2 regions of the Siminovitchia jepli genome follow, and region 2 is predicted to be linked to the other one. Evidence: riboswitches for the same ligand, from Rfam matches in the RefSeq annotation. Region 2 holds a riboswitch; the other holds the start of a gene.

Evidence for each region. Region 2 has a riboswitch for thiamine pyrophosphate ahead of thiT (energy-coupled thiamine transporter ThiT). Riboswitches for the same ligand answer to the same signal wherever they lie in the genome.
Region 1: linked by a shared signal. The riboswitch ahead of AB1L08_RS11180 (thiamine phosphate synthase) and the one ahead of thiT (energy-coupled thiamine transporter ThiT) in region 2 are both predicted to bind thiamine pyrophosphate.

What each region holds. Positions count from the first base shown of each region.
Region 1 is NZ_JBFEGN010000028.1:16,853-22,244, forward strand. It holds gene AB1L08_RS11165 (gamma-glutamyltransferase family protein) at 1-352, shown strand, start outside; gene AB1L08_RS11170 (LLM class flavin-dependent oxidoreductase) at 402-1,415, opposite strand; gene AB1L08_RS11175 (4a-hydroxytetrahydrobiopterin dehydratase) at 1,553-1,855, shown strand; TPP riboswitch at 1,914-2,023, shown strand; gene AB1L08_RS11180 (thiamine phosphate synthase) at 2,087-2,692, shown strand; gene thiS (sulfur carrier protein ThiS) at 2,707-2,907, shown strand; gene AB1L08_RS11190 (thiazole synthase) at 2,910-3,677, shown strand; gene AB1L08_RS11195 (ThiF family adenylyltransferase) at 3,674-4,687, shown strand; gene AB1L08_RS11200 (hypothetical protein) at 4,770-4,928, opposite strand; gene AB1L08_RS11205 (hypothetical protein) at 4,931-5,161, opposite strand; gene AB1L08_RS11210 (flavin reductase family protein) at 5,355-5,392, opposite strand, start outside.
Region 2 is NZ_JBFEGN010000008.1:81,439-86,830, forward strand. It holds gene AB1L08_RS05920 (Xaa-Pro dipeptidyl-peptidase) at 1-1,140, opposite strand, end outside; gene AB1L08_RS05925 (thioredoxin family protein) at 1,407-1,958, opposite strand; gene AB1L08_RS05930 (thiol-disulfide oxidoreductase DCC family protein) at 2,096-2,488, shown strand; gene thiT (energy-coupled thiamine transporter ThiT) at 2,523-3,098, opposite strand; TPP riboswitch at 3,168-3,265, opposite strand; gene AB1L08_RS05940 (methyl-accepting chemotaxis protein) at 3,823-5,392, shown strand, end outside.

The DNA.
Region 1 (5,392 bases), on a different contig from region 2:
CGGATTTTTGACGAAATGCGATGAAGCGGTCGGCCCGTTTGGCGTAATGGGCGGATTCATGCAGCCCCAAGGCCATGTCCAGGTGATTATGAACTCTGTAGATTTCGGGCTTCATCCTCAGGCAGCGCTTGATGCACCGCGTTGGCAATGGATTAAAGGGAAAACGGTGGAAGTGGAACATCGTTTCCCTCACCATTTTGCGGAAAGCTTGGCATTCCAGGGACATGATATTCGGATTGCCCTTGAGACAAATAATTTCGGCCGGGGACAAATTATATGGAGAAATCCCAAAACGGGCGTGTTGGTGGCCGGAACAGAATCAAGAACGGACGGTGCAATTGCTCTTTGGTAATTGTCAGGAATAAAAAACAGAGTAGATCTGCTTTTTCACTGAGGCAAAATCAGTCCATCATTTCGGCCAGTATTTCATACGAGCGCAAACGGTCTTCCTGATAATAGATCTGCGAGTTGATGATGACTTCATCTGCTTCAGTCCTGTCAATAAACGCTTTGAGCTTTTGCTTCACTGTATCCGGGTTTCCAATAATGGTGGAATTTGGATCAAGCGTTTGCTCGACAGATGCCTTTTCAAAAGGCGACCAGACTTTTTCTATATCTTCAATTGGAGGCTTTAATTGCGACGGCATATTGCGTACCAGGCTCAGGAATTGCTGCTGTTGGGATGTGGCAAGCCAGGCTGCTTTTTCATCCGTATCAGCCGCTATCACGTTGACTCCGACCATCGCATAAGGGCGGTCTAAAGTGGCCGATGGACGAAAATTATTTTTATAAAGCTGTATGGCCGGTATAGTGTATTGAGGGGCAAAATGGCTGGCAAAAGAAAATGGCAGCCCCTTATAAGCGGCCAGCCGGGCGCTGAAGTCACTTGAACCAAGCAGCCAAATCGGAATTTTCAGGCCTTCACCGGGGATGGCGCGCACCTGTGCTTTGCCATGGAAATAATCCTCCAGCTCCTCCACCTGCTGCGGAAACTCTTCAGCTCCCCTGTTGAGCGTCCGCCTGAGTGCATAGGCGGTTGCCTGATCGCTTCCCGGCGCCCGTCCGAGGCCTAAATCAATCCTGCCGGGATACAGCGATTCCAGGGTTCCAAATTGTTCAGCGATGACAAGTGTCGCATGGTTCGGGAGCATGATCCCGCCCGCTCCGACACGGATGGATTTTGTGGAGCCTGCAATATGTCCTATGAGAACCGATGTAGCCGAACTGGCGATGCCGGGCATGTTGTGATGCTCGGCAAGCCAGTAGCGATTGAATCCAAAACGTTCGACATGCTGTGCCAATTCCACGCTGTTTTTAAAAGCTTCTGTTGCCGTGCTTCCTTCTGTAATGGGGGCCAAATCGAGAACAGACAACGGGGTGCCGGCAAACAGTTTTATGTCAGGTGATTTTAACAATTGAATCACTCCTTGGTTTCTCTTATAAAAGATGATAATGTGTTTGCAACAGCACGTCCAATCATTCGTTTTACGTGCCAATTGAAATTTATTTTGCTCGCCAAAAATGATGATATTCTTATTTTGGAGGGATATTTATGAAGCGGTTGTCGCAGGAAGAAATAGCGGCGAAATTGGAGAAAAATGGCAATTGGAAACTTGTTGATGAAAAATGGATTGTGAGAAAGTATCGTTTCCGCGACTATTTAAAAGGTATCGAATTTGTAAACAAAGTGGCACAGGCCTCGGAAAAAGCGCAGCACCACCCTTTTATATCGATCGACTACAAGCTTGTGACCCTCAAAATTTCTTCCTGGAGAGCCCGTGGACTGACGGCATTGGACTTTGAAGTGGCGGACCAGTATGACCAATTTTATGAAGAGATCACAAAAGAAATTTAGGAAGCTTTCAAATTTGCCGGGTTAATGCTATCATGATTACAAGAATATTCATAAATGCAAGAAACACTGGGGGAATCCTTAAAAAGGACTGAGAGAAGAGTGTGTACTCTGATACCCTTATCACCTGAACAGGCTGGAACCTGCGGAGGGAAGTGGCATGCCGATTGTGTGACAATTATGGCCGCTTTCCTTTGTGGAAAGTGGTTTTTTGCGTTTAAAGGGGGAATGCCGTTGAAGCTGATAGCTGTTACAAATGATAGGTGGCCGATCGAAAAATTAGGAAAAATAATGGTGGAAGCAGAGCCGTTTGTCGATCATTTTATCATCAGGGAAAAATCAAAAACGGCCGATGAATGTATGAAGCTGATCCAATTTGTATTGAATGGGGGAGTCTCTTCCGAAAAGCTTATCATAAACGATCGGATTGATGTAGCTGTGGCGGCAAACATTCGAAAAGTGCATCTTCCGGGGCACGGGTTGGATGTTCAAATGGTAAAAAGCCGGTTTCCCCGGCTATTAGCGGGTTGTTCCGTCCATTCTGCGGCAGAGGCTGATCAGGCAATCAGGCGCGGAGCTGATTGGATATTATATGGGCATGTATTTGAAACAGCCAGCAAAAGGCATTTGCCCCCGCGCGGGCTTCAAGAGTTATCAGAAATTGCCGAGAAACATGATGACACCGAGATTTACGCGATTGGAGGCATTCAACCGAAGCATATTCTTCAACTGAATGCAGCGGGGGCCGCAGGCATTGCCGTCATGTCATCGATTTTTGACAGCGAGGTTCCTGTCTCTGCCGCGGAATCTTATCATGAGGCTTGCCAGTTTATTATATGAGAGGGGGAAGACAGATGGAAATAAAATTAAACGGCCAGTCTTATAAGCTGCCCGAAAGTGTGTCGACCGTCCATGATTTGCTGGGCCATCTTCGCTTGTCCGAAAGGATTGTGATCGTTGAAGTAAACAAGGAAATTGTTCAAAAGTCCGATTATGGAAAACAGATCCGTGAACGGGATGAAATTGAAATGATCCATTTTGTAGGAGGAGGATAAGCATGTTAAAAATAGGAGAAAAAACATTTCGTTCAAGATTGTTGTTAGGTACCGGAAAATACCCTTCATTCGAAATACAAAAAGAAGCAGTTCGCGTATCGGAGGCTGAAATTCTTACGTTTGCCGTAAGAAGGATGAATGTATTTGAATCTTCCCAGCCCAATTTCTTGGAAATGCTTGATTTGACAAAGTATACACTTCTTCCAAATACCGCAGGTGCCAAAACGGCAGAGGAAGCGGTCAGGACGGCAAACCTTGCACGTGCATCCGGTTTATGCGATATGGTAAAAGTGGAGATTATCGGCTGTGACCGATCGCTGCTTCCTGACCCTGTTGAAACGCTGAAAGCTTCTGAAATGCTTTTGGAGGAGGGTTTTACTGTACTTGCTTATACTTCAGACGATGTCGTGCTCGCTAAAAGATTGCAAGAACTCGGTGTACATGCAGTCATGCCGGGCGCTTCCCCAATTGGCTCGGGACGGGGAATTTTAAACCCTTTAAACCTCAAATTTATTATTGAGCAATCAACGGTTCCCGTCATTATTGATGCAGGAATCGGTTCTCCGAAGGATGCGGCTTACGCAATGGAATTGGGAGCGGACGCCGTATTGTTAAACACTGCCGTTTCGGGAGCAAAGGATCCGGTGAAGATGGCCCTTGCCATGAAGCTGGCCATTGAAGCCGGCCGGCTCGGATTTGAAGCCGGCCGGATCGAAGAGAGGGATTATGCGGTGCCGAGCAGTCCGGTTGAAGGATTGCTTTCATCGTGAATAGCCGTTATTCGAGGCAAGTGCTATTTGAACCGATCGGTGAATCCGGACAAAAGAAAATTGCTCAGTCCCATATTTTAATTGTCGGAGCAGGAGCGCTTGGATCGGCGAGTGCCGAAATGCTGGTTCGTGCAGGAGCAGGGAAACTGACAATTGTAGATCGGGATATTCTTGATTGGAGCAATTTGCAAAGACAGCAGCTTTATACCGAACAAGATGTAATGGACCAGCTTCCAAAAGCGGTTGCAGCCAAAAAACGGCTTGGCGAGATTAACAGCGGAGTCGACATTGAAACGATTGTTGCGGATGTAACAGCAGAAAATGCCGAAGTGCTTGCCAAGGGAAAAACACTGATTGTGGATGCGACAGACAATATCGAAACGAGACTGTTAATGAATGATGCGTCCAGAAAAGTGAATATACCGTTTTTTATGGGGGCAGTGGTAGCCAGTTATGGACTGATCTATTCAATTGGCTGGAAAGATCGGCCTTGCCTCCATTGTCTGCTCAATACGCTGCCGCCGCAAACGCTCACCTGTGATACAGCAGGGGTAATCAGTCCGATCATCCAGGTGGTTGCAGCCCATCAGGTGGCAAATGCATTCAAATATATTGTAGGAGAAGAAGTGGATTACAGGCTGAAATCATTTGATCTTTGGACGGGCGATCAAGCGGCCATTGATGTAAGGCCGCTGCGGCGCCCGGATTGTCCAAGTTGTTCTGAACAGGCTGTATTTCCATTTTTGTCCAAAGAGAAACAAACGAAAACAGCAATTTTATGCGGCCGGGATACGGTGCAAATCACATTGTCACGTGAACGGACAGTGGAGCTCGGCTCGCTTTCCAAAACCATTCGCCCGATTGTAACAAATCTTATATCCAACCCGCATCTAGTGGCCTGTCAATTTGACGGGCATCGGATTGTTTTATTCCGCGACGGCCGCCTGCTTGTCCATGGCACAAAAGATACTGCCAAAGCCAAGTCGTTGGCAGCCAAGCTATTGGGGTGAATCGATAGAGGTGGTGACAGATGGCGATTGGTTCAACTGACAATCAGTGGGGGATGAAAAAACCCCCACTGATTATTGCGCTTTAACCTTTGGTTAAGCCTCGTCTTTTGGCCAGCTTGTTTCTTTCTCCATCATCGGAAAGCTGTTCCGCGGTTTCGTAGTTTAAAGACCGTTGTATATCGGCATAAGACATGTTGTTATTGGGAGCCGCTTCTTCATTCAATCTTTCTTTTTTTGCCATGTCTACACCCCTTCCTGATCGCTGAAATAAGGATTGTCGGTTACAGGAAAATCTGCAGATTCAAGGCTTGTCCCTTTTTCCATTCCATACAACGATTCATTTTCTTCATCATCTTTCCGTTTCTTTTCCCCTTCGTTTTCCGTAACGGACATGAACCCGTATCCGGTAGGGCTTGGTTCAAGCCCTTCTTTTGGAGCCTTTTTTGCCGGTTTATAATAGTTCTTTTTTTCCATGACGGGATCCCTCCGAATGAATCAATTTTCCCCGTCATTATGTTGTCCCGTCTGGACATATCAATACTTTTTTATGGGATAAACTTTATTGCAGGCACTATTTTATACCTCCCTTTAGCGTTTTTTTTTAATTCACAACACGTCGGCTAATTGCTTAGTGTTTCTGTTCAAGCAATCTGAACGACCCTGAAAATTATTTTGGTCTTATAAGCTTGTAAATTTTTCCGATTT
Region 2 (5,392 bases):
CAAATCTACCATCGGTTCATCCATGATACCGTTTTCAATTCCAAGGAGCCAATAATCGAACCAGCGGTGCAGAGTATCCACCCATTCGGCTCTTCTAAAATCAAATGGATCTACATGGCCCGTTTGTGTAAGCCATAATTTCCTCGGTACATCGTTTTCAGCCAATGCTTCCCACCACTTGGAAAAGTGATTGGCTTTCACGTTGTAATCGTTCAATCCGTGGATGACGAAAACGCTTGCTTTGACTTTATCAGCATCTTTATAGTAATTCCGCTCAGCCCAAAATTCGTTATAATTTCCGGTATCGTCATCGGCCGCAACTCTTATTTTTTCGCGGATGGGGGCACATTGCTGCACTCGTTTGCTGTTTGTCACCCTGCTGGCGAGCCCTCCCGGACCGTTGCGGCTGAACAGGATGCCTTCATAACGGTAATAGTAATACCAACTGCTGATGGCGCCAATCGGAACGATTGTTTCCAATCCTTCCACACCAGTGGCGGCAACGGCATTTGCCAGTGTACCATCATAAGACTTTCCAATCATGCCCACTTTTCCGGTAGACCAGTCCGCTTTTACTTCGTTGCCGTCCTTATCCCAAGCTTTTCCTTTTCCGTTTAACCACTCAATGGCCACTTTGACGCTTTCAGTCTCTTCGTAACCTCCGGTTGTCGGACAGCCGTCCGAGTTGTTTGTTCCCACCATATCAACTAAAACGACCGCATAGCCTCTCGGTACAAAGTAGTTGTCGTAAAACAAAGGAAACACATCGTTGATTCCATCACCATCCGGATCTTTGACTTGGGACTCATTCCCGCGTCCCAACCTCTCATAATATGGGCTTGCATCCATGATGACGGGAACTTTCAATCCTTCTTCTGTTTCTTTTGGCCGCATAATATCAATCGCAATCCGATCCGGTTCCCCATTTTCATCGCTGTCCAATGCAGACTCGACAAAAATGGTTTCTTTGATCGCATCCACATAGGAATATGTTGGCTGTGTCACTCCATTTTGCAATTGGTGGCCAGGAGCCGTTACCTGTTCAGCATGTACTCTAGTATTATCTGAGTATGAAAAAGACGGTACTAACAAAAGAGACAGGATCAAACAAAGAACAATTTTCCTTGCACTCCGAACCATTTCGAACTCCCCCTTTCAAACTTTATATTTTTTATAATAATTCCAATAATTTCGATATGAAAGGGGCTTTCAGGTCAATTATTTGGGATATTTTACAATCATTTTACAACCTGACAAAACTTGATATGTATCTGAAACTGTTGTAATAATGGGTCTTGTCTAATTTTCTTGCATGATTGATTATAAAAGCCATTCTTTTATGCCCAGTACTAAAGACAGCGCTTTCACAAACCAAATTCAATAAGGAGGAGATCACCTCCTCCTTATTAAACGCTTGAGAGTACCCTTCTCATATCATCATAAGAGTTGTTCCAAAAATCCGGATTCTCCCTAAAGGATTTGGCTACTTGTTTTACCATTACTTTAAACTTTTCGTCATAGCCGGGATCCTCTTTGGGAGGCAGGTCTTTTCTGAACTCGTCGACAAATTTTCTTGTAGACTCTGTGATGGGGCCCCATTTCGCCGCTTCGTTTCCATTTTCATCAATAAAAATAAAGATTGGAATAACCCGCTTTTCATTTGTCAAATATTGATCCATCAGATCCAGATTTTCATCCCGCAGCAAAAAACGGGCCGACATGCCTGTTTTTTCAGCCAGGCGGAGCAACACAGGAACATTGAGCATGCAATGTCCGCACCACGGTTCCGCGAGTGCCACTACCCGCAAATTTTTGTCTTTGACAGATTGGAAAAATCTATCATCTTCCGACGGGGTAAATTGCTCATAAATGCCCAAAAATCCATCTTTATGGTACTCCAGCGTTCCGATATATTCATCTGGCGTCAGCCCTTTTTCATACCACTCATTTAAATCCATTTCCTTCCTCTCCTTTTTCCTTTTATACTAAGCGTACTTCAACAGAACCGTCGTGTAAATTGAACTGCATATTCCATTGTTTCAATATCGCAAAATGGGTTAAAGTAAAAGAAGATTCCATTGGGAGGGTTGTAAAAATGCATCCAATCGTATTGTTTGACGGTGAGTGCAATTTTTGTGATGCGAGTGTCCAATTTATTATAAAAAACGATCCGAAAGGAAACATTCATTTCGCCTCTTTGCAAAGTGACATCGGACAAAAACTGTTAAAGGCACAAAATGTTCCCAGCCATGTCGACAGCATGATTGTTATAGAAGAAGACAAAGTCTATTATAAATCTGCGGCGGTACTCCGAATAGGCCGGTATTTAAATGCGCCGTGGAAATGGCTTTATCCTTTGATCATGATACCTTCTCCCATCCGTAACCCCTTTTATGACCTCATTGCAAAAAACCGTTATAAATGGTTTGGCAAAAAAGAAAGCTGCATGCTTCCGCCACCGGAAGTGAGGGCCAGATTTTTATCATGAAAAAAGACGCATAGAAAAAATGCGCCTTTTTCAATTATTTTACTTGAAGCAAGCGTGGTGCCGTCGTGACAAGCAATGCAATCACGATAAAGCACGCCAGGGAAGATGCGATGTAAGAAGTACCGTTTGATATCAGTGAATATAGAAAAGCGGATTGGCCCGGAGGTGCAAATTTTCCCCAAAAAATAATTCCGGCAATAAAATGCCAAACATATCTCGCAAAGCCGCCCAAGAATATAGCCACAAACAAAATCAGGACCATCATCATTTTCCCTTCAGACTTCACAGCATTTTTCATTGCGGGTGCCAACAATCCTGCTGCACCGACAAAGCTGAATGCAACAAAATATTCAATAAACCCTTGCAGGGGAGTTAATATTTGTCCTGCGGCATCCCCCAGAACAACCTGCAGCAGTCCCCACAAAAATCCCGATGCAAAGCCGGCCTTGATTCCCCAGCGGAGCGCCACGATAAAAATCGGGACCATGGCAAATGAAAACTTGATCGCCGGCGTTACTTGAATCGATGGAATCATATCCAGCATCATCGCAAAAGCGGCAAAAATCGATACCTCCATCAGTGCACGTAATGACATCTTTTTCCTTCCCATATAAAAAACCCCCCATGATGTAATGACCGATCGTAACCATAGGGGAACAAAGACAATAAACTACATTGCCCTCAACTCTATCACCATCCCTGCGCTGGAATTAACCAACAGGTTCGAAGGGTCTGGAACGAATCCACTCTCAGCAAAAAGCTCCCCCTGGTACGCCGATTCAATTTCTACTCTACTTAATTGTAGTTGATTTTAAAAAAATTGCAATCTTTGTTATAGAAAGTTTGAGGCACGTCCATATTATTGCCAGCCATTCAGCTCCTGATCCCCATTTGATAGACAGGCTCTCCATTCTGATTGGCAACATAATTTAACATACACCTGATGGTTTGGCGCTTGCCCCAATTGTCAAACCTCACATAGAAGCGCGGATTGAAGCAAAAAGGCCTTGGAGGGTATAGCTATCTGACATTTCCCGACAAAAATCTATTAAAACCTCCATGGAATAACTTTTTTAAGATCTGGATATTATCTGAATCAGAAGACTTCAATTCTTTGGATTTATGCCGATTAAATTAATATAGCCAACCAGATTTTTTGTTATGTCAAATAAGAAGCCTGTTACATTAATGCTATCAATCCAATAAGAATGGGCATTCTTTTGTTTGGAAAACTTTAGAGGTGATGCAATAAAATTAATAGGAGAGCCTTTCAATAAATTGTTGAGAGGAAATATATTTTTTGAAAATATTTTGTACTAGGAGCAGGTGTAATTATGAAGAAGTTATTGAATTGGTTTTATAATCTAAAAACATCGGTGAAATTGATATCAGCTTTTCTTATTTTGGCATTATTCCAAGTAGGTACTGGAGTTATAGCCTTGTCCCAAATGGGCGCATTAAATAATGGAATTTCCGGCATGTTTAACAATAACTTGAAACCGATACAGGAAGTTGCGGAAGCCCGGGACCTGGTTCAACAGTTGAGATTGGCCAGCAGGGATTTATACTTGGCCCAAACGGAACAGGAAACCGAAAAATTAATCGCAGATGTAAAAAAAATCCGAGAAAAAATTGAAGCACATGTCAGCGCATACAGTAAACACCAATTGTCATATGAGCAGGAAGATAAAATAAACAGATTCAATAATATATGGGAAGCACACAATAATTTATATGATCGTGCAGTTCAGCTGGTGATTGACGGCAAGAACACGGAATACTTGTTAAGCCTTAACGGCGGCCTGCTCAATACTCAAAACGGGATGATCAATGAATTGGATGCGCTAATGGAGTTGGATGCGGCTGCTGCCGAAAAGGCCCAACAGAAAGCCCAAAAAGTGTATTTAACTACTCTCATGGTAGTGGCAGGTATTACTGCTTTCATATGTTTGCTAAGTATATTATTCGGCATCTTCATTGCAAAAGTTATTTCCCGTCCGCTTGGACAAGTGGCTCGATTAGTGGAAAAAGTGGCTGATGGTGATTTATCCGAAACGGTAAATATACGTACAAAGGATGAAGTAGGCACTCTGGCCCGTTCCGTCAATAAAATGGTTGGAAATTTAAGGGCCACAATTCAAAACATTTTAAGTGCTTCCGAAAATTTATCAGCTTCCGCCGAGCAGGTTTCGGCCAGCACCGAAGAGATTGCCAGTGCAAGTACAAATCAGGCGAACGCTGCGCAAACAATCAATGAATTATTTAAAGAACTGGCGGATGCCATAAACTCGGTTGCCCAAAATACCGAACAAGCAGCCGAATTATCAAATAAAACGATTAAAATTGCCAAAGAAGGAGGACAGGTTGTCCAGTCCTCCGTTGAAGGAGCCGCCATGGTGAGTACCCAAATGTCCCGGCTCGAAGAGGATTCCAAGAAAATTGGAGAAATTATTGAAGTCATTAATGATATTGCCGATCAGACAAACCTCCTTGCCCTAAACGCAGCAATAGAAGCTGCGAGGGCCGGAGAACAAGGACGGGGATTTGCTGTCGTGGCCGATGAAGTCCGCAAACTTGCAGAAAGAAGCAGTCAAGCCACAAATGAAATATCCAATATTATTAAAAATATGCAAGAAGCTACGGTTGTTAGTGTGAAATCTGTCGAAGAAGGCGTCACTACAACGCAAAAATCAGGTGAAGCTTTCGAAAACATTATTCAAATGATAAATGATACAGGGAATAAAGTGACGGAAATTGCAAGTGCAAGTGAAGAACAAGCTGCCCAGACGTCAGAAGTACTCTCCTATATTGAGAGCATTTCAGCCACAACGGAAGAAGCCGCTGCCAGCAGCGAGGAAACTGCTTCAACAGCAAACGCTTTGACAGAGCTGGCCGAGGAGCTGA